DNA from 3 places in the Variovorax sp. PAMC26660 genome. Region 1 is predicted to be linked to each of the others. Evidence: riboswitches for the same ligand, from Rfam matches in the RefSeq annotation. Region 1 holds a riboswitch; each other region holds the start of a gene.
What was found. A riboswitch is a leader RNA that binds a small molecule or an ion and turns the genes downstream of it on or off. The one in region 1 is predicted to bind glycine.
Positions count from the first base shown of each region.

Region 2: linked by a shared signal. The riboswitch ahead of H7F35_RS15825 (D-amino acid dehydrogenase) and the one ahead of gcvT (glycine cleavage system aminomethyltransferase GcvT) in region 1 are both predicted to bind glycine.
Region 3: linked by a shared signal. The riboswitch ahead of H7F35_RS19545 (ABC transporter substrate-binding protein) and the one ahead of gcvT (glycine cleavage system aminomethyltransferase GcvT) in region 1 are both predicted to bind glycine.

Region 1 covers NZ_CP060295.1:5,225,740-5,233,115, reverse strand. Annotated here, with positions in the region: gene H7F35_RS24700 (TRAP transporter substrate-binding protein) at 1-216, shown strand, start outside; gene H7F35_RS24695 (TRAP transporter small permease) at 213-707, shown strand; gene H7F35_RS24690 (TRAP transporter large permease) at 704-1,981, shown strand; gene H7F35_RS24685 (AraC family transcriptional regulator) at 1,969-2,754, opposite strand; gene H7F35_RS24680 (MFS transporter) at 2,850-4,043, shown strand; gene H7F35_RS24675 (DUF4440 domain-containing protein) at 4,132-4,632, shown strand; gene H7F35_RS24670 (hypothetical protein) at 4,744-5,310, shown strand; glycine riboswitch at 5,345-5,435, shown strand; glycine riboswitch at 5,448-5,555, shown strand; gene gcvT (glycine cleavage system aminomethyltransferase GcvT) at 5,603-6,775, shown strand; gene gcvH (glycine cleavage system protein GcvH) at 6,836-7,207, shown strand; gene gcvP (aminomethyl-transferring glycine dehydrogenase) at 7,257-7,376, shown strand, end outside.
Region 2 covers NZ_CP060295.1:3,318,347-3,325,722, forward strand. Annotated here, with positions in the region: gene H7F35_RS15810 (PLP-dependent aminotransferase family protein) at 1-407, shown strand, start outside; gene H7F35_RS15815 (PhaM family polyhydroxyalkanoate granule multifunctional regulatory protein) at 507-1,247, shown strand; gene H7F35_RS15820 (FIST C-terminal domain-containing protein) at 1,293-2,573, shown strand; gene H7F35_RS15825 (D-amino acid dehydrogenase) at 2,594-3,895, opposite strand; glycine riboswitch at 3,987-4,093, opposite strand; glycine riboswitch at 4,097-4,197, opposite strand; gene rfbB (dTDP-glucose 4,6-dehydratase) at 4,314-5,384, shown strand; gene rfbD (dTDP-4-dehydrorhamnose reductase) at 5,381-6,271, shown strand; gene rfbA (glucose-1-phosphate thymidylyltransferase RfbA) at 6,293-7,186, shown strand; gene rfbC (dTDP-4-dehydrorhamnose 3,5-epimerase) at 7,183-7,376, shown strand, end outside.
Region 3 covers NZ_CP060295.1:4,137,610-4,144,985, reverse strand. Annotated here, with positions in the region: gene H7F35_RS19550 (ABC transporter permease) at 1-320, opposite strand, end outside; gene H7F35_RS19545 (ABC transporter substrate-binding protein) at 345-1,910, opposite strand; glycine riboswitch at 2,103-2,227, opposite strand; gene H7F35_RS19540 (hypothetical protein) at 2,377-3,183, opposite strand; gene H7F35_RS19535 (ATP-binding cassette domain-containing protein) at 3,232-3,879, shown strand; gene H7F35_RS19530 (NADP-dependent isocitrate dehydrogenase) at 4,015-6,252, shown strand; gene H7F35_RS19525 (DUF1161 domain-containing protein) at 6,304-6,624, shown strand; gene H7F35_RS19520 (helix-turn-helix transcriptional regulator) at 6,661-7,376, opposite strand, start outside.

The sequences.
Region 1 (7,376 bases):
GCCTTCCTCGACGCCGCCAAGGAAGGCACGAAAGCCAACCGCGCGCGTGTCGACGAGGACGATGCCAAGGGTGTGGCCGATCTGCGCGCCAAGGGCATGACTGTGATCGACAACGTCGACAAGGCCAGGTTCGTCGCCGCGCTCGCGCCGGTCAACGCCCAGTTCGAGAAGGATTTCGGCAAGGCCAATCTCGACAAGATCCGCGACTACAAGTGAAAGAACGATTCCTTGGCATCGAGCGCTGGACCACCGGCGTCTCGATGGTCCTGGCCTGCCTGATGCTGGTCGTTGCATCGGCCCTGGGCGTGTTCCAGATCGTCACCCGCTTCGTGCTGGAACAACCGGCCGAATGGAGCGAGATCCTGATCCGCGTGAGCCTCATCTGGATGGTGTTCCTTGGCATTCCGATGGCGTTTCGGCAGGGCGCGATGGTGAGCGTGGACGTGCTCTACCGCTGGAGCCCGCCGCGCATGCGCCGCGTGCTCGACGCGGTGGTGAGCATCGCCGCGCTGGCGCTGATGCTGATCGTGCTGTGGTGGGGCTGGGACTACGCCATGCGCGGGCGCGTGCAGTCGATGGCCGGCCTCGAAAGCCTCTCGATGATGTGGTCGTACCTGGCGCTGCCGGTGGGTTCGCTGTTCTGCGTGTTCGGCATCATTGGTAATTTTCTCGACCCGAAGCGGCTCGAACTGGAGACCGCGCAATGAGTGTGATGATGGTCGCAACGATGGTGCTGTGTTTTGCACTGTCGGTCTCGGTGGCGGTTTCCATCGGGCTGGCGTCGATCCTGGGCATCCAGGTGTCGAACGCCAACATGCTGATCTCCGTGAAGGAGATGTTCAATTCGATCAACAAGTTTCCGCTGGCGGCCATTCCGTTCTTCATCCTGGCCGGCAACCTGATGGAAACCGGCGGCATCTCGCGCCGGCTGGTGGAGTTCGCCAAGAGCATCGTGGGCGGTGTGCAGGGCGGCCTGCCAATGACCTGCGTGCTCACCTGCATGATCTTCGCGGCGGTCTCGGGCTCGTCGGTGGCCACCACCTTCGCGATCGGCGCCATCCTGATCCCGGCGCTCATCAAGCACGGCTACCCCACCTCGTACGCAGCGGCCCTGCAGGCCACGAGCGCGGAGCTGGGCGTGATCATTCCGCCGTCGATCCCGATGATCCTCTACGGCGTGAGCGCCGAAGTGTCCATCGGCGAGCTGTTCATTGCGGGCTTCGGCCCCGGCATCCTGATCAGCCTGGCGTTGATGCTGTTCGTGTGGGTCTACTGCAAGTGGAAGGGCTGGGGCAAGACCGACGGCGAAGGCCGCATGCCCTTCGGCCGCGCGCTGTGGCAGGCCGGCTGGGCGCTGTTGATGCCGGTGATCATCCTTGGCGGCATCTACGGCGGCGTCTTCACGCCGACCGAGGCCTCCGCCGTGGCGGTGTTCTACGCGCTGGTGGTGGGCATGGTGATCTACCGCGAGATCAAGCCCAAGGACCTGTACACGATCTTGCGCAAGTCGGTGATGTCGTCGGCGGTGATCATGTTCATCATCGCCAACGCGGGGTTGTTCGCGTTCCTGATCACCCGCGCGGGCGTGCCCGACGCCATTGGCCACTGGCTGCAGGAAGTGCTGAAGTCGCCGGCGATGTTCCTGCTGGGCGTGAACGCGGCGCTGTTCGTGATCGGCATGTTCATCGAGACCAGCGCGGCGATCATCGTGCTCGCGCCGATCCTGGCGCCGGTGGCGGTGCACTTCGGCATCGACCCGGTGCACTTCGGGCTGATCATGGTGGTGAACCTGGCCCTGGGCATGATCACGCCGCCCTTCGGCGTGAACCTGTTCGCGGCCTGCACCGTGGCGCGCATATCGCTGGACCGCATCGTCAAGCACCTCGTGCCTTTCGTGCTGGTGATCATGGCGTGCCTGATGGTGATCACCTACGTGCCGTGGGTCTCGCTGGCGCTGCGCGACCTGGTCTACGCCAAGTAGTCGCGGCGCAGGTACACGCTGGGCGGCATGCCCAGCGTGCGCCGGAACATCGCGGTGAAGGCGCTCGGGCTCTCGTAGCCATGCGCCAACGCCACCTCCAGGATCGACGCACCCGCCGCCAGTTGCGGCAGGCTCAACAACAGCCGCGCCTGCCGGCACCACGCGCCGAAGTTCATGCCGGTCTCGCGCTGGAACAGGCGCGCCAGCGTGCGCGTGTTCATGTGCAGCCGCAGCGCCCAGTCGTCGAGCGTCGCGGGCAGCGACGGGTCGCGCACCAGTTCCTCGCACAGCACCGCCAGCCGGGCGTGGCGCGGCATCGGCACGTGCAGCGACAGCGCGGGCGCGGCCTCGATCTCATCGAGGATCAGCTCCATCACGCGCTCGTCGCGGCTGCCCGGCGCGTAGTCCAGCGGCAGCGACACGGCCGTGACGATCAGTTGCCTGAGCAATGCGCCCACGCGGATCACGCGGCACTCGCGCCCGATGTCGGCGCGCGTGCCGGGCTCGACGAAGACGGTGCGCATCTTCACCTCGCCCGCCATGCGGATCTGGTGCTCCATGCCCGGCGGCACCCAGACGCCACGACCGGGCGGCACCACCCAACTGCCGGCCACGGCGCCGACGATCATCACACCCGAGATCGCATGGATGAGCTGGCCGCGCCGGTGCGTGTGCGGCGGAATGAAGGCGTCGCCATCGGGGTCGGTCGCCAGCACCGCGACGGCCCGCGGGGTCGACTCGCCTTGTTCGGGGCGCAGATTCAGTTTGTCCATTTCTCGACGATGCTTGTTGATTCGTAGCGAGAACATCTTCGCACGCCTTCCTACGATGCCTTTCCTCTCAGGAAATCAATCAAGGAAGCGATCGAATGAACAAGCGCCGACTCGGGCTGCTCACCGGCACCCATGCCGTCAATGACCTCTATCAGGGCCTCGTGCCCGCCCTGCTGCCTTTCATGGTGCTGGAACGCGGCTACAGCTACACGGCCGTGAGCGGGCTGATGCTGGCGGCCACCGGGCTGTCGAGCGTGGTGCAGCCGCTGTTCGGCCTGTACGCCGACCGCCATCCGCGCAGCTGGCTGGTGCCGGTGGGCTTTCTGGTGGCGGCGCTGGGCGTGGTGCTGGCGGGCATCAGCCAGAGCTACCTGCTGACCTGGATCGCCATTGCGCTGTGCGGGCTGGGCATTGCGGCGTACCACCCGCCCGCGACGGTGGCGGCGCGCGCGGCCGGCGGCGCGTCGCAAAAGGCGATGAGCGTGTTCTCGGTGGGCGGCACCATCGGCGCCTCGTTCGCGCCGGTGCTGGCGGCCACGGTGGTCGGCGGCGGTGGCCTGTCGCGCAGCTACCTGCTGGGCGTGCCGGCGGTGGCGATGGGCGTGGTGTGGGTGGTGGCCAATGCGCGGCGCGGCGCGGGCGCCGCAGCGGCAGCGTTAGCCAGGAAGCAGGCCGGCAGCGAGCTGTTGAAGCCCCATAACGACTGGCGCGCCTTCAGCCTGCTGGTGGCAACCATCGTGGGCTGGTCGATTCCCTATGTGACGGTGCTGTCGATGCTCTCGCTGCGCATCACGCGTGACCTGCATGGCACCACCTTCCAGGGCGCTGCGGCACTCACCTGCTTCACCGCCTCGGGTGCGGTGGGCGTGCTGCTCGGCGGCTGGCTCGGCGACCGCCTCGGCCGCATGGGCACGATCCGCAGCGGCTACCTGCTGGCATTGCCGGCCCTTGCATGCCTTGTGCTCGCGCCGACGGCCGGCTGGGCGCTGGCCTGTACCGCGCTGCTCGGCCTGGCGATGTTCCTGCCGTTCGCGGCTCAGGTCACGCTGGCGCAGGACTACCTGCCGCGCAACCCGGCCACGGCCAGCGGCATCACGCTCGGGCTGGCGCTGTCGGTGGGCGGGCTGGTGTCGCCGCTGTTCGGCATGCTGTCGGATGCGCGCGGCCTGGGTGTCACGCTGACCGCGGTGCTCTGCGTGCTGTGCGTCGCGACCGTGCTGGCCTTGCGGCTGCGCAACCGGGCACCGGTGATCGCGCCGGTCGACCTCGAAGGGGCCGCGACCGCCTGAACGGGCGCCGGTTCGGCCCACAGCGGATTCACTGCCAGAATCGGCGTCGCGTTCGACGCTGATAACTGACAAAGAGGGAAACCGCGCCATGAATCGATTCGTCACCTGTCTTCTTGCCGGGGGCCTGCTGTCCACGGCAGCCTTTGCTGCCACGCCGGCAGCGCCCACGACGCCAGCCGCCCCGGCAACGCCTGCGGCAGCGACGCCGGCACCGGCACCCGCCGCGGCACCTGCGGCGGCGCCCACTGCCGGCATCGCCGAAGTGGAAACCGCCGTGCGCGCCTGGGCCGCAGCCTGGTCCGCCCGCGACGTGGACCGCTACCTTGCAGCCTACGCGCCCGACTTCACGCCAGCCCGCAACCAGGACCGCAAGCGCTGGGAAGCCGATCGCCGCGCCCGCATCACGGGCAAGTCGAAGATCAGCGTGACCATCGACGACCTGGTGATCAGCGTCAACGGCCAGACCGCCAGCGCCCGCTTCAAGCAGGTCTACCGCGCCGACAAGCTGAACCACACCGACCGCAAGACGCTGGAGCTGCAGCGCGTGGGCAACCAGTGGCTGATCCGCAAGGAAAGCATCGGCGCCTGACCCGCGCCAAGAGCCGGCGACGATTTTTCCCCTGTAAGGGAAATAGGTTCATGAAGATGTCACCGCCGGCCACGATGCTGCAGCCCTCGACCTCCGAAAGCTGTGGCTGCCATGTTTCCCACCAAGACCGACAAGGCGCGCGACGAACTCCAGGGCGGCCAGCGCACGCTCAGCCAGCGTGAGCGCGCGCTGCTGCTGATGGCCGACGGTCGGCGCTCGCTGACCGACTTCAGCCCGCTCTTCACGAACCGTGGCGAAGCCGAGCAGGCGATCCACACGCTGGTGCAGCGGGGCTATCTGGAAGACCCGCAAGCCGCCGCCGCCGTTGCCGCCGCGCAAGCGACAGCCCAGGCCGCTGCGGCTGCGCAGCCCGCCCCGCTGGCCGCCGCCGAGCCGATCCGCATCGCAACCTCCACCGACACCTTCGACGGCAAGCGTTCGCTGGCAACCACGCGCATGTTCCTGTTCGACATCTGCGAGCGCATGTTCGTGCGGCGCGATCCGAAGTTCGCGCTGCAGATGCGCGACGCCCTGCGCGAAGCCCGCGACCGCGAGGCCATGCTGACCATCGCCGCGCTGATGCTCAGCGAAATCGAGAAAACCGCCGGCCCCGAGCGCGCCGAATCGCTGCGCGAGCGCATCGACCGGTTGCTGCCGCCGGCCGAGGTCGTGCACTGAAGCCTGAAGCTGCGGTCCGCGCGATCCACTACACTCGCCCGGGTCAGGAGAGAGCCCCGCACGACGGGGCCGCCGAAGGCGCAGGGGATTCCCGAACGCTCAGGCAAAAGGACTGACAAGGCGCCAGTGCAAACCGGCGTTTCCTTGCTGGAGAGAGGCCGTTGCATGCATTGCACCGGCCCACCGAAGGAGCAAACCCCGATCGTGGGGCGAATCTCTCAGGTAAAGAGGACAGCAGGGGTAGCCCGTGGCGTTGCAGCCATGGATTTCGACTGCCCCTTTGGAGTGCCCCGTGGCCGCTTCCTCCGCTTCCGACGCCCAACTTCTCAAGACGCCGCTCTACGACCTGCACGTGGAACTCGGCGCCCGCATGGTCCCCTTCGCCGGCTACTCGATGCCGGTGCAATACCCCGCCGGCCTGATGGCCGAGCACAAGCACACGCGCGACGCGGCCGGCCTGTTCGACATTTCGCACATGGGCCAGTTGCGCCTGGTCGGGCCCGACGCGGCCGCCGCCTTCGAGACCCTGATGCCGGTCGACGTGATCGACCTGCCCGCCGGCAAGCAGCGCTACGGCCTGCTGCTGAACGACGAAGGCGGCATCCTGGACGACCTGATGTTCTTCAACGAAGGCAACGGCTCGATCTTCGTGATCGTGAACGGCGCCTGCAAGGTGGACGACATCGCCCACATCCAGCGCCAGATCGGCGCGCGCTGCGACGTTCAGCCCCTGCCCGACCACGCGCTGCTCGCGCTGCAAGGCCCGCAGGCCGCCGCCACGCTGGCGCGGCTGTCGCCCGGCATCGAGCGCTTCGTGTTCATGACCGGCGGCGCGGTGCAGATCGGCGGCATTGCCGCCTTCATCACCCGCAGCGGCTACACCGGCGAAGACGGCTTCGAGATTTCGGTGGCCGCCAAAGATGCCGACGCTCTGGCCCGCCTGCTGCTGGCCCAGTCCGAGGTCAAGCCCGTCGGCCTCGGTGCGCGCAATTCGCTGCGGCTCGAAGCCGGCCTGTGCCTGTACGGCAACGACATCGACACCACGACCACGCCGGTCGAGGCCTCGCTCAACTGGGCGATGCAGAAGGTGCGCCGCGCGGGCGGCGCGCGCGAAGGCGGCTTTCCGGGCGCGGCCAAGATCCTGGCGCAGCTCGCCGCAGTCACGGCAGGGGCCGCCGGCCACACCGACCACGACACGCTCAAGCGCAAGCGCGTGGGCCTTGTCGCCCTCGAGCGCATTCCGGTGCGCGACGGCACGGTGCTGCAGTCCTTCGAGGGCCAGGACATCGGCGTCGTCACCAGCGGCCTGCTCGGCCCGACGGCCGACCGCTGCATCGCCATGGGCTATGTGGCCACCGCCTTTGCCGAACCCGGCACGCGCGTGCAGGCCATCGTGCGCGGCAAGCCCGTGCCGATGGAAGTCTCGACCATGCCTTTCGTGCCGACCCGCTACTACCGCGGCTGAACACTGCAGACCCGGCTAGGCTCTGCACCCCGATTCATTTTTTCCACGAGGAGTTTTCCCATGAGCATCAAGTACACCAAGGACCACGAATGGGTGTTGGCCGAGGGCGGTGCCGCCACCGTCGGCATCACCCTGCACGCGCAGGACGCGCTGGGCGACGTGGTGTTCGTCGACCTGCCTGAAGTCGGCAAGACCTTTGCGCAAGGCGAAGTCGCCGGCGTCGTCGAATCGGTCAAGGCCGCCGCCGACGTGTTCATGCCCGTGTCGGGCGAGATCACCGAAGTGAACGAAGCGCTGCGCGCCGATCCGTCGCTTGCCAACAGCGACCCGCTGGCCAGCGGCTGGTTCTTCAAGGTCAAGCTGAGCGAACCCGCGCAACTCGACGCGCTGCTCGACTCGGCCACCTACGACAAGTTCGCCGCCGAATCCTGATCCACCGCGTTCCCCCGCCTTTCCTTCTTCTCCCCAAGCCTTCACCGCCATGCCGATTCCCGCCCTTCCCTCTTTGCAAGAACTAGAGAACGCCGAAGAATTTCTCGCCCGCCACATCGGCATCGATGCGGCGGACGAGGCGCGCATGCTGCCGGTGATCGGCTCGGCG
Region 2 (7,376 bases), 1.9 Mb from region 1:
CGCCCGCGCTGAAGGAGCGGATGCTGGAAACCAAGCTGCTGGCCACGCTGACCTCGCCCACGCTGTTCGAGCGGGCGCTGTCGTGGTGCATCGACCAGGGGCAATTGCGCAGGCATTCGGAGCGGGTGCGCATCCGACTCGACGGCGCGCGGGCGCGCACGGTGAAGCTGGCGATGTCGCACGGCTGCACCTTCGCGTCGGAGCCGGCCGGGCTGTTCGGCTGGGTCGATACGGGTGTCGATACGGACGCGATGACTCAGCGCATGCTCGACGAGGGCTACCTGCTGGCGCCGGGCTCGCTGTTCCATGCGCGGCGCCCGCCCAGCACCATGATGCGGATCAACTTCGCGACATCGCAGGACGCCACTTTCTGGAAAGTTTTCAGCAAGGTCCGCAGCGAGCTTTGAGGGGTAGCGGGCGGGTAAAGGCCCATTTCAGGCCGGGCCAAAGGCCGAAGGCTTGGAGTAAGCTGGCAACACAAGAAAACCCACCCGGAGACCTCCTGCATGAGCAACGCCAGCCCACCCTTTGCCTTCAGTCAATTCGTCCCCGGATTCGACTTCTTGAAGAACCTCGCCGGGGGCGCCGCTGCGGGTGCCGGCGCCGGCGCGGTGCCCGGGATTCCAAGCCTCGCGAGCTGGGTTGCGCCCACGCTGAGCGTGGAAGAGGTCGACAAGCGCATCCAGGAACTCAAGACCGTCCAGTACTGGCTCGAACAGAACGGCCATGCGCTCAAGGCCACGATCCAGGCGCTCGAAGTGCAGAAGATGACGCTGTCGACGCTGCGCGGCATGAACGTGCGGATGGAAGACATCGCCAGCGCGTTCACCAAGCAGGCGGCTGCAATGGCGCCGGCACCTGCGGCTGCTGCGGCAACACCTGAGCCTGAACCGGCCGAAGTCGAGGACGACGCCGAGCCTGAAGAAGCACCGTCGCCGAAGAAGCCGCGCAGCAAGCCGGCCTCGGCCAAGGCTGGCGCCGCCGCCGATGGCGTGGTCGATCCGATGCAGTGGTGGGGCTCGCTCACCGAACAGTTCCAGCAGATCGCCAGCTCGGCGCTGCAAGATGCGGCCCAGCTCAAGGTGCCAGCCATGGCCCAGCCGCTGGCCGATGTGGTCGGCAAGGTGATGGGCAAGCCGGCAGCGGCCGCCCGCAAGCCTGCCGCTGCCGCGAAGAAGACGGCGGCACCCGCCGCCAAAAAAAAGACGTCGACCGCCGCGCGCAAGCGAACCGCCAGCCGGCGCTGACGTCATACACATACTTTTTTTGAAGAGAACGGGTCGGCACGCATCATGAAGTTGTTTCCCTCTGGTCATGCCACCCATCCGCAATGGCGCATGGCGGCCGGCCTTGTGCTGGCCCAGTTGCGCGCACAGATGGCATTGCCTGACTACGCGTCCTCGCCGACGCTCGGGCTGCTCTACATCACCGACCACTATGCGAGCGAGGCGCAGGAAATCCTCGACCACCTGAGCGCCGAGCTGCCCGAAGTGACCGACTGGTCGGGCACGGTCGGCATCGGCGTGTCGGCCAACAACGCCGAGTACTTCGACGAGCCCGGCATGAGCCTGATGCTCTGCGCCTTGCCGAGCGACCAGTACCGCGTGTTCTCGGGCGTGGCGCCGCTGGGCAACTCAGAAATGAGCGGCTTCGAGGCGCACACCGCGCTCGTGCATGCCGACCCGGCCACGCCTGACCTGTCGGAACTGATCGCCGAGATGGCGGGCCGCACCGACACCGGCTACCTGTTCGGCGGACTCTCGTCGGGCCGAGGCAGCGCGCTGCAGTTCGCGGTCGGCGGCAACGGCAATATCCGCGGCCATGGCGCGGCGGGTGGTGTTTTTTCGGGCGGCCTCTCGGGCGTGGTGTTCGGCGAGGACGTGCGGCTGGTGTCGCGCGTCACGCAGGGCTGCCAGCCGCTGCGCTCAGGCGCCGTGCGCGAGCGCGAGATCACCGAGGCCGACGGCAACCTGCTGCTCAAGCTCGATGGCGAGCCTGCGCTCGACGTGCTGCTGGCCGATCTGCAGGTGTCACTCGACCGTCCACAGGAAGCCATCGACGCGGTGCGCAGCACGCTGGTCGGCCTGGCCGACGCGGGCAGCGACGGCATCCGCCGTACGGGCGACCTGGGCGCCGACGTGCTGGTGCGCCACATCATCGGCCTTGACCCGACGCGGCGCGGCATCGCGATTGCCGACAACGCCGAAGCGGGTATGCGCCTGACCTTCTGCCGCCGCAATGCGCAGGCCGCGCGCGCCGACCTGATGCGCATCTGCGCGGAAATCCGCGAGGAGCTGGAACCGGAAGAGCAGACGCTGGCCACCGCACGCGCCGTCGCGGCGGGCGAGGCGGAGGCCGCACCGCATCCGGCGCGGCGCATTGCGGGGGCGGTGTACGTGAGCTGCTCCGGGCGCGGCGGCCCGCATTTCGGCGCGCCGGGTGCCGAACTGCAGATCGTGCGCCACGCGCTGGGCGACGTGCCGTTGGTCGGCTTCTTCGCTGCAGGCGAGATCGCCCGGCACCATCTGTATGGGTACACGGGCGTGCTGACGGTGTTCACCAGCAACGACTGAGCGAGCGAAGAACGACGCGCTCAGGCTGGCTGCAGTGCGCGCGGCGCGGGCGCCGGCATGCCCGTGAACGCGAAATCGACTTCCGGCGCGAGCCCGCTCACGATCCGCGCGATCGACTTGCCCGAGCCGCAGGCATGCGTCCAGCCGAGCGTGCCGTGGCCGGTGTTCAGGTACAGGTTCGGCAGCTTGGTCTTGCCGATCAGCGGCACGTTGCTCGGTGTGGCGGGGCGCAGGCCGGTCCAGAACTGCGCCTGCGTGGTGTCGCCGGCGCCGGGGAAGAGCTCTTCGACGCGCCGCACGATGGCTTCGCAGCGCACGCGGTTCAGGTCGCGGTCGTAGCCGTTGAGTTCGGCCGTGCCGGCGATGCGCAGGCGGTCGCCCGATTCGGAGGTGTAGCGCGAGAACACGAGCTTGAATTCGTCATCTGTCAGCGAGACCTGGTGGGCCTTCGAGGCATCCTTCACCGGCAGCGTCACCGAGTAGCCCTTGGCCGGGTAGATCGGCAGGCGGATGCCGAGAGGCGCGGCATACAGGGGACTCAGCGAACCCATCGCGAGCACGAAGGCGTCGCCGCGGATGCGCTGGAAACGGCCTTCGGCGTCGGTGGCTTCGACGTGGTCGATGCTGCCGCCGGCTTCACGCAGGGCGGTCACCGTGTGGCTCATCAGGAACTTGACGCCGGCCGCAGCGGCCAGGCCCACGAGTTCGCGCGCGAAGCGGTTGGCATCGCCCGATTCGTCCTCGGCCGTGTAGGTGGCGCCTGCCAGTTGCGGGCGGATGTGGGCGAGGGCGGGCTCGAGCTTCACGGCTTCGTCGGCGGAGATCACGAGGCGCTCGCAGCCCAGGGCGCGCATCTGCTCGGCGGGCTTGAGGGCGCCGTCGAATTCCTTCTGCGTCGTATAGAAATGCAGGATGCCCTGGGTGCGCTGGTCGTAGTTCAGGCCGGTGTCGTGGCGTAACTGCTGCAACGTGTCGCGGCTGTAGGTGCCCAGACGGACGATCTGCTCGATGTTGTGCCGGGTGCGCGCTGGCGTGCATTCGCGCAGGAACTGCAGGCCCCAGAGCCACTGGCGCATGTCGGCGCGGATGCGAAACAGCAGCGGGGCGTCTTCCTTGCCCAGCCATTGCAGCACCTTGAGCGGGGCACTCGGGTTGGCCCAGGGTTCGGCATGGCTGACCGAGATCTGCCCGCCGTTGGCGAAGCTGGTTTCGGCGGCGGGCGTGGCCTGCCGGTCGATGACGGTCACTTCGTGGCCGAGTTGCTGGAGGTAGTAAGCCGAAGTCACGCCGAGCAGGCCGGCGCCAAGAACGATCACGCGCATTTCAAGTACCTTTGAGGTTGTAGCGCTTGAATGGCGGGCGTGGTGTGCTATTTAATCAATAGCAAGCAACCGGACGACCGCCGTCCAAGTTGCCGCTCCCCCTGTCCTCGGTACCTGAGAGATTCACCCTGCTGCACCCGCAGCGGGTTTGCTCCTTCGGTGCACCACGTGGCGTGGTGGCTCTCCAGACGGCATTTCAGTTGGTGCAGTACAGATCCCTTGTTCGGACCGACCTGAGCGTTTATGGGAGTTTGCGCCTTCGGTAGGGCCACCGGGGTGGCCCGCTCTCCTGCAGTGGGGCGATTGTAGGCGGGGCTTGCGCCAGCGCCAAACCTGCGGCTTGGGCCCCTCTGGCCGATGGGATAATCGCCTGTTGGTTTGTCGAAGGGCAAATCGTTTCACAACAACAGGGGACCCCATGATCCTGGTTACCGGCGGCGCTGGCTTCATCGGCGCCAATTTCGTACTCGACTGGATCGCGAACAGCGACGAGCCGGTCGTGAACCTCGACAAACTGACCTACGCGGGCAATCTGGAAACGCTCGCGTCGCTCAAGGGCAACCCGAATCACATCTTCGCGCAGGGCGACATCGGCGACAGCGCGCTGCTCGACCGCCTGCTGGCCGAGCACAAGCCGCGCGCCGTGGTGAATTTCGCCGCCGAATCGCACGTCGACCGCTCGATCCACGGCCCGGAAGACTTCGTCCAGACCAACGTGCTGGGCACCTTCCGCCTGCTCGAATCCGTGCGCGGTTTCTGGAGTGCGCTGCCGGCCGACCAGAAGGCGGCCTTCCGCTTCCTGCACGTCTCCACCGACGAGGTCTACGGCTCGCTCTCCAAGACCGACCCGGCCTTCACCGAGGAACACAAGTACGAGCCCAACAGCCCGTACTCGGCCAGCAAGGCCGCCAGCGACCACCTCGTGCGCGCCTGGCACCACACCTACGGCCTGCCGGTGCTGACCACCAACTGCTCGAACAACTACGGGCCGTTCCACTTTCCCGAGAAGCTGATCCCGCTGATGATCGTCAACGCGCTGGCCGGCAAGCCGCTGCCCGTGTACGGCGACGGCATGCAGGTGCGCGACTGGCTCTACGTGAAGGATCACTGCAGCGCCATCCGTCGGGTGCTCGAAGCTGGCAAGCTGGGTGAAACCTACAACGTCGGCGGCTGGAACGAGAAGCCGAACATCGAGATCGTCAATACCGTGTGTGCGCTGCTCGACGAACTGCGCCCCAAGGCGGATGGCAAGCCGTACAAGGAGCAGATCACCTACGTCACCGACCGCCCGGGGCACGACCGCCGCTACGCCATCGATGCGCGCAAGATCGAGCGCGAACTCGGCTGGAAGCCCGCAGACACCTTCGACACCGGCATTCGCAAGACCGTCGAGTGGTATCTCGCGAACGGCGAATGGGTGCGCAATGTGCAAAGCGGCGCGTACCGTGAATGGGTGGAGAAGCAATACGACGCGAAGGCTGCTGCATGAAGTTGTTGTTGCTGGGCAAGGGTGGGCAGGTCGGTTGGGAGCTGCAGCGCAGCCTGGCGCCATTGGGTGAATTGGTCGCGCTTGATTTCGACAGCACAGATTTCAATGCCGACTTCAGCTGTCCCGAGCAACTGGCCGAGACGGTGCTCAAGGTGCGTCCTGACGTGGTCGTCAATGCAGCAGCGCATACCGCTGTCGACAAGGCCGAGAGCGAGCCCGACTTTGCGCGCAAGCTGAATGCCACGTCACCGGGCGTGGTGGCCGAGGCCGCACAGCAGATCGGTGCGCTGATGGTTCACTACTCCACCGACTACGTTTTCGATGGCAGCGGCAGCAAGCCCTGGAAGGAAGACGATGCGACCGGTCCGCTCAGCGTGTATGGACAGACCAAGCTCGAAGGCGAGCAATTGGTGGCTGCGCACTGCGCCAGGCATCTGATCTTTCGCACCAGTTGGGTTTACGCCGCGCGCGGCGGCAACTTTGCCAAGACCATGCTGCGGCTCGCCAAGGAACGTGACCGGTTGACCGTCATCGACGACCAGTTCGGCGCGCCCACCGGGGCAGAGCTGCTGGCCGACGTGACGGCGCACGCCATTCGCTCCACGCTGCAGGACCCGGCCAAGGCAGGCCTCTATCACGCGATCGCGGGTGGCGAGACATCGTGGTACGGCTATGCGAGATTCGTGCTTGAGATGGCGCAGCAGGCCGGTGTCGAACTCAAGGCCGGGCCGCAGGCCGTCGAAGCCGTACCCACCAGCGCGTTTCCGACGCCCGCTACGCGGCCGCACAACTCGCGCCTCGACACCACCAAGCTGCAGACCACCTTCGGGCTGCGCCTGCCGCCTTGGCAGGAAGGCGTTGCGCGCATGCTGCGCGAGACGCTCTGAGATTCACACGAGAAGAAACGCATGACCACAACTCAACGCAAAGGCATCATCCTGGCCGGTGGCTCGGGCACTCGCCTGCACCCCGCGACATTGGCGCTCAGCAAGCAGCTGCTGCCGGTGTACGACAAGCCGATGATCTACTACCCGCTCAGTACGTTGATGCTGGGCGGCATGCGCGACATTCTGATCATCAGCACGCCGCAGGACACGCCGCGGTTTCAGCAGTTGCTGGGGGACGGAAGCCAGTGGGGCATCAACCTGCAGTACGCGGTGCAGCCGAGTCCGGACGGGCTGGCGCAAGCGTTCATCATCGGCGACAAGTTCGTGGGCAATTCGCCTAGCGCACTGGTGCTGGGCGACAACATTTTCTACGGTCATGATTTCGTTCATCTGCTCGCCGATGCGGATGCAAAGACGTCGGGGGCAACCGTGTTCGCCTATCACGTGCAGGACCCGGAGCGCTATGGCGTGGTCGCGTTCGATGCCAAGGGCAAGGCCAGCAGCATCGAAGAAAAACCGCTGAAGCCCAAGAGCAGCTATGCGGTGACGGGGCTGTACTTCTACGACAACCAGGTGGTCGACATCGCCAAGGCTGTGAAGCCCAGTGCGCGCGGCGAGCTGGAGATCACGGCGGTCAACCAGGAGTACCTTGATCGCGATCAACTGAACGTGCAGATCATGCAGCGCGGCTATGCGTGGCTCGACACCGGCACGCACGACAGCCTGCTCGAGGCGGGGCAGTTCATTGCCACGTTGGAACATCGGCAGGGGCTCAAGATTGCATGTCCCGAAGAAATTTCGTGGCGCAATGGCTTCATCACCACTGAGCAGCTCGAGGCGCTCGCAGCCCCTCTCGAAAAGAGCGGTTACGGCAAATACCTCAAGCACCTGCTGAACGACAAGGTGCGGTCATGAAGGTAACGCCCACCGCTATTCCTGACGTGCTGGTGATCGAACCTAAGGTGTTCGGCGACGCACGCGGCTTCTTCTTCGAGAGCTTCAACCAGAAGGCTTTCGACGACGCCGTCGGCAAGCATGTCGAATTTGTCCAGGACAACCATTCGCGCTCTGTGAAGGGGGTTTTGCGGGGGCTGCATTATCAGAT
Region 3 (7,376 bases), 1.1 Mb from region 1:
ACCAGCGTCACGGCGGCGAGGGACACCGTGGCCTCGATGCGCTGGCCGATCAGTTCCACCACCGTCTTCTTCATGAAGTACGACTCGCCCAGGTTGCCCTGCAGCAGTTGCGCACTCCAGTGGAAGAACTGCACGGGCAGCGACTGGTTGAGCCCCAGTTGCTCGCGCACGCGGGCGATGTTCTCGCTGGTGCCGCTGTCGCCCACGATGGCGGCGGCCGGGTCGCCGGGCGCGAGCCGCAGCATCAGGAACACGATGAGCGCGACGATGACGAGCACCGGCACGGTCGAGAGAATGCGGCGTGCAAGAAAGAGCAGCATGGGTGACTCCCGGGTCCGGCCGCGTCAGTTCTTCTTCAGGTTCCAGAACACGGCCACCGGCGAGCGCACCACGCCGCTCACCACGCCCTTGCGGTAGGCCGTGAGCGGCTTGTATTCGCCGATGGGCGCGTAGATGCCGGTGTCGTACACGCGCTGCTGGATGGCGGTGGCCAACTCCTTGCGCTTGGGTTCGTCAGTGCTGGCAAGGAAGTCGGACTTGAGCTGCTCCAGCTTGTCGTCGGTGGCCCAGCCGAACCAGCCCTTTTCGCCATTGCCCGTGAGCGGCGCGAAGAACATCGGGTTCATGTTGTCGGCAATGCCCCAGCCGGTGATGAAGAGGTTCCAGCCGCCCTTGTCGACCGGGTCCTTCTTGGCGCGGCGCGTGACCAGCGTGGGCCAGTCCATCGACTGCATGTCGACGTTGAAGCCGGCCTGCTTGAGCAGTTGCGCCATCACCGGCGGAAACTTGTTGAGCACCGCGAAGTCGGCCGGGTACATCAGCACCACGGGCTTGCCGTCATAGCCTGCTTCCTTGAGCAGCGCCTTGGCTTTCTCGAACTGCGGCTTGCCGGTGAAGTAGCCGGTCTTGTCGGACGCGAAGGCCGAGCCGCAGGGGTAGATGGAAGCGCAACTGTTGTACAGCTCCTTGTGCACGAGCTGGGCGCGCATCAGCGCCTCTTGGTTGATGGCCATGAAGGCGGCCTGCGCGATCTTGGGGTTGTCGAAGGGCGGGATCAGGTGGTTCAGGTGCAGCGCGAACGAGCCCTTCGACACGGGGCTGTCGAGCGTGATGGCGGGGTTGTTCTTGAGTGCGGTGTACTGCTCCGACGGCACCCACTCGATCATGTCGACCTCGCCGTTGGCCAGCGCATTGGCCTGCGTCTGCGCGTCCTTCAGGACGATCCATTCCATGCGGTCGACGTACACGTTCTTGCCGCCGGCCGTGCCGGAGGGCGCCTCGGCGCGCGGCACGTACTTGGTGTTCTTCAGGTAGACGATCTTTTCGCCGGGGCGGTATTCGTCCTTCTTGAAGATGTAGGGGCCGGAGCCGGTGGCGTCGTCTATCTGCTTGTCGGCCGGGGTGGCGGCCACGCGCGCCGGCATGATGAAGGGCGGGTTCGACGAAGGCTTGCTCAGCGCGTCGAGCACCATGCCGAAGGGCTCCTTGAAGACGAACCTGAAGCTGTTGGCATCGACCGCCTCGGTCTTGTCCATGGCGGCGAACATCTTCTGGCCCAGGCCGTCGCGCTGGCCCCATCGCTTGAGCGAGGCGAGCACGTCGTCGGAGGTGACAGGCTTGCCGTCATGGAAGGCCAGGCCCTTGCGCAGCGTGAAGTTCCAGGTCTTGCCGTCGGCGCTGGTCGTGTACTTGTCGACCATCTGCGGCAGCACCTTGCCCCGCTCGTCCACGCCGAAGAGCGTGTCGTAGACCATGTAGCCGTGGTTGCGCGTGACGAAGGCGGTGGTCCAGATCGGGTCGAGGATCTTCAGGTCGGACTGCGGCACGAGGCGCAGCACCTTGCCCGCATCCTGCGCGAAGCTGCTCGCCGAAGCGGCGGCAAACAGCGCGCCCGCGAGGAGGGTTGTCATCAGGTTTTTTTTCGACAGCATGCTTCAGTTCTCCGGTGGAAGGAATGGGGAAGGTGTGAACGTGAAAAGGCTTCGGCCACGCGCGGGCCGCCGCCGCGGCAAAGCCGATGGCAGGGATGCGCGAGGCGCTCGGATGAAAGTCATGGACACAGGCTCCGGAAGCGAACAAGGACACCCCGCGCGTTGGCGCGGCGTGCCCCTGCTGTCCTTTGGCCTGAGAGATTCACCATGCGCGCACATCGCACATGGCTTGCCCCTTCGGCGGCTGCCCTCGGCACCTTGAACGGCGCCGGGCAACGCTCTCCAGCGTTAGAAAAAATCCAGTCTTGGGACCTGAGCGTTCTGGGCTATCGCCTTCGGTAATGCACTAACTCGAAGCATCGAGCCGGCATTTCTCCTGGATCGATTTCTCTAAGCAGTTTGTGTGCCACTCGGGCCGCTCAGGCCTGATGGCACGCCGAAAAAACTACTGCATGCCGCCGCCGCAGAAGTCGAGCCCTTCGGTCGAGTCGTCGGTGAAGCTGACGGTGGTGCGCTTGTTGGCGCTGGGACCGGTGTTCGCGGGCCAGTCGCTTTGCAGCCATGTGTAGCGCCACGCATAGGGCTCGCCTGCCTTGGCGGGCTCGTCGTAGGCAATGCGCAGGCTGCCGCGGCTTTCGTCGTGGCAGTGCTGCGAGGTCTTGTAGTCCTTCTCGCTGAAGCAGGCGCGGATCGATCGCGAACACCAGTAAGGAACACCTTCGTGCGCGGCCTTGGCCGGCTGACCCGGCGGCGTGTCCAGCGGCACGAAGTCGGCCGTGACGAAAGACGCGCCACCACCCGAGTAGCTTTCGGACTGGCGCTGCGTCACGGCCGCGGCCCAGCGGCCTTCGGCCAGTGGATAGAGCGCCGGCGCGAGGCTGAGATACACCTCGGGGTCGTCGCTCTTGCGGTCCTGCTGCAGCGAGGCCACGTAGTTCGAGAAGTCGTGCAGGCGATCGAGCTGCCAGGCGGCGGTGGCGGCATTGCGCTTCAGGCGCGCCATGGCCAGCGGCTTCTCTGAAATGACCACGTAGTCGCCGGGCGCGCCACCGCGCGGCCGGTGCAGCGTCAGCGCCTGGGCGTCGCAGGGCTGGGGCAGCAAGGCGCACAGGTGGGCACGCCACTCGGCATCGACGGACTCCGGCGCCTTGACCGCAACGAAGACCTGCGCCGAAGGCGCGGCCATGGCGGGGCCCGCGAGCCCCAGGGCGAGGAGCAAGCTGCCGGCGCCGACGGTGAGGAGTTTTTTCATGCGCGAATGGTAGCCAGCCGTCATCGCCCTATGAGTTAAAACCGCCGCGTGAACACGACCGACTCTCCCCTCCCCCGCCCCCTTCTCCAGATCCAGGACCTCGGCTTCGCATATCCGGGTCAACCCGCACTCGCCGCCGACTGGAACGCCTCCATCGGCCCGGGTGTCACGCTGCTGTACGGCGACACCGGCACCGGCAAGTCCGCGCTGCTCCAGGTGATCGCCGGCCTGCTGCCCGCCACCGGCCGGTTGACCGCGGCCGGCGCGCGACTGGACAGCGCACCCGAGGCCTATCGCCAGAACGTGTTCTTCGTCGATCCCACGACGGACCGGTTCAACGAAGTCACTCCCCGCGAATGCGCGGCCACCCTGAACAAGGGCAACCCGCATTTCAGCGAAGAAAAGTGGCAGGCCCTGGTCGAAGGCTTCGCCCTGAGCCCGCACCTCGACAAGAAGATGTACATGCTTTCGACGGGTTCGAAGCGCAAGGTCTGGATGGCGGCCGGGCTGGCGTCGGGACGCCCGCTGCTCCTGCTGGACGAGCCCACGGCCGGGCTCGATGCCGCGTCGATCCGCTGCCTGTGGGCCACGCTCGCCGGCTTTTCGGGGCAAGCCTCGCAGGCTGTGCTGGTCGCCAGCGCCGCGCGCGTCGACACGGTCCCGCTCGCGGCTTGCATCGACTTGCCGCTGCATTGACACAGGCCGCCGCGGGGTGATCCGGCCGTGAAATGGCATCTCACCGGCGCGCCCGGCGACAATCGGCGGTTCTGGCGGTCAGATCCCGCCTGAACTCCCTGCCACCCGACAACACAGCATTACGGAAGCAAGCGCATGAGCTCGAAGCAACCCACCATCGTCTACACCCTGACCGACGAGGCGCCCCTGCTGGCGACCTACGCGTTTTTGCCCATCATCCGCGCCTTCACCCACCCGGCCGGTATCGACGTCGTCACCAGCGACATCTCCGTCGCGGCCCGCGTCCTCGGCGAGTTCCCCGAATTCCTGAGCGACGACCAGAAAGTGCCCGATAACCTCTCCGAGCTGGGCAAGCTCACGCTCAAGCCCGAGGCCAACATCATCAAGCTGCCCAACATCAGCGCCTCGGTGTCACAGCTCAAGTCCGCGATCAAGGAGCTGCAGGACAAGGGCTACAAGATCCCCGACTACCCCGAGAACCCGACCACGGACGAGGCCAAGGACATCCGCGTGCGCTACAACAAGTGCACCGGCAGCGCGGTGAACCCGGTGCTGCGCGAGGGCAACTCCGACCGCCGCGCGCCCAACGCGGTGAAGGAATACGCGCGCAAGAACCCGCACAGCATGGCCGACTGGAGCCAGGCCTCGCGCTCGCACGTCTCGCACATGCACGGCGGCGACTTCTATCACGGCGAAAAGTCCATGACCCTGGACCGCGCGCGCAACGTCAAGATGGAACTGCTGACCAAGAGCGGCAAGACCGTCGTGCTCAAGTCCAAGGTCGCGCTGCTGGACCGCGAGGTCATCGACTCCATGTTCATGAGCAAGAAGGCGCTGCTGGACTTCTATGAAAAGGAGATCGAGGACGCGCACAAGACCGGCGTCATGTTCTCGCTGCACGTCAAGGCCACCATGATGAAGGTCTCGCACCCCATCGTGTTCGGCCACTGCGTGAAGATCTTCTACAAGGAAGCCTTCGAAAAGCACGGCAAGCTGTTCGACGAGCTGGGCATCAACGTCAACAACGGCATGGTCGATCTGTACAACAAGATCGCCACGCTGCCCCAGAGCACGCAGGACGAGATCAAGCGCGACCTGCACGCCTGCCACGAGCACCGCCCCGAACTGGCCATGGTCGACTCGGCCAAGGGCATCACCAACTTCCATTCGCCCAACGACGTGATCGTGGACGCCTCCATGCCCGCGATGATCCGCAACGGCGGCAAGATGTGGGGCGCCGACGGCCGCCTGAAGGACGTCAAGGCCGTGATGCCCGAATCGACCTTCGCCCGCATCTACCAGGAGATCATCAACTTCTGCAAGTGGCACGGCGCCTTCGACCCCAAGACCATGGGCACCGTGCCCAACGTCGGCCTCATGGCCCAGAAGGCAGAGGAATACGGCTCGCACGACAAGACCTTCGAGATTCCGGAAGACGGCGTCGCCAACATCACCGACCTGGACACCGGCGAAGTGCTGATGAGCGAGGACGTGGAACAGGGTGACATCTGGCGCATGTGCCAGGTCAAGGACGCCGCGATCCGCGACTGGGTGAAGCTGGCCGTCAACCGCGCGCGCAACTCCGGCATGCCGGTGGTGTTCTGGCTCGACGCCTACCGCCCGCACGAGGCGCAGCTGATCACCAAGGTCAAGATGTACCTGCACGAGCACAACACCTCGGGCCTGGACATCCAGATCATGAGCCAGGTGCGCGCCATGCGCTACACGCTGGAACGCGTCGTGCGCGGCCTGGACACCATCAGCGCCACCGGCAACATCCTGCGCGACTACCTGACCGACCTGTTCCCGATCATGGAACTGGGCACCTCGGCCAAGATGCTGTCGATCGTGCCCCTGATGGCCGGCGGCGGCCTGTACGAAACCGGCGCGGGCGGCTCGGCCCCCAAGCACGTGCAGCAACTGGTGGAAGAAAACCACCTGCGCTGGGATTCGCTGGGCGAGTTCCTCGCGCTGGCCGTGAGCCTGGAAGACCTGGGCCTGAAGACCGGCAACGCACAAGCCAAGATCCTGGCCAAGACGCTGGACACCGCCACCGGCAAGCTGCTGGACAACAACAAGAACCCCTCGCCCAAGACCGGTCAGTTGGACAACCGCGGCAGCCAGTTCTACCTGGCCATGTACTGGGCCCAGGAACTGGCCGCGCAGACCGATGACACGGCGCTGCAGTCCAAGTTCAAGAAGCTGGCCGAGTCGCTCGCAGCCAACGAGAAGAAGATCGTCGACGAACTCGCGGCCGTGCAGGGCAAGCCGGTGGACATCGGCGGCTACTACCTGGCCGACCCGAAGAAGTTCGAGGCGGTGATGCGCCCGAGCGCAACGCTCAACGCGACGCTGGCTTCGGCACAGGGTTGATGCAAGAAGGGGCTGCGCAGGCAGCCCCTTTTGTTTGAAAGGCAGACCACCATGAAACATGGGTTGTTGATTGCCGTTGCGCTGGCGGCCCTCGCCGGCGCGGCCCACAGCGCCGAAAACTGCGAAGACCTGCGCGCCCGGATCGAGTCGAGCATCGCCGCGGCCGGCGTGACGCGCTTCACCGTGACCGTCGTCGATGCCAACGCATCGGCAAATGGCCAGACCGTGGGCAGTTGCGAACTGGGCAGCAAGAAGGTGATGTACGAGCGCGATGTCGGACCCGGCCCGTCCGCTGCGCGCCCGACCGTCGCGCCGATGCTCACCGAGTGCAAGGACGGCACGGTGTCCGTCGGCGGCGACTGCAGGAAGTAGCAGCGGGCATCGCTTCCTCCCGCGCTGCCTTGCGGGTCAGCCGCAAGTCTCCGGCTCGAGAAGCCCCTTCTGCATGCCCTCGCGAACGGCCTGGGCGCGCGACTTGACGGCCAGCTTGCGGAAGATGTTCTTCACCTGGGTATCGACCGTGTGGAGCGATCGATGGCTCGTCTCGGCGATCTGCCGGTTGCTCAGGCCCTGCGAAATCATCCGCAGCACCTTGATCTCTCGCGGCGACAGCAATCGCCGTGAGCGGTCCGGACCGGAGGACAAGGCCTTGCGCGTGCGCGTCGCCTTGACGGGCACTGGCGCCGGCTTCTCGGGCGCGATCTTCGACCCCAGGATGCGCCGCGCGAGCCGGGACGCCATCGCGGTTTCGCCCTGCGCGATCAGGCGCATCAGGAAAGCGAGGTCGCCCTCGTTCGCCTCGGTGAAGAGCGAGCCGACGGCGCCCGCGGCCGCTGCTGAGTCCGCGAGCAGGTCATGGTCGTCGGCCACGGTCCACTCCATGGGCTCTTCGGGCTGCAAGAAAACCCTGGCCACAGGCGCTGCGGGCCATGCAATGGCGCCTTCGATCCGCACAGGAGCCTCGGTTGCCGCATCGGTTGGTTGAGGAAGTGCGATCCAGTACTGCGGCCCTGTCGTGCGTGCCGCCCTGAAGCGATCGGCGCGGGCCGCGATGGTGTTGTTCTGGCGAAAGGCTTCGGGCTTCAGCAGCGCGGGAAGGAGCGGCATCTTCGAGTTGATGGAAC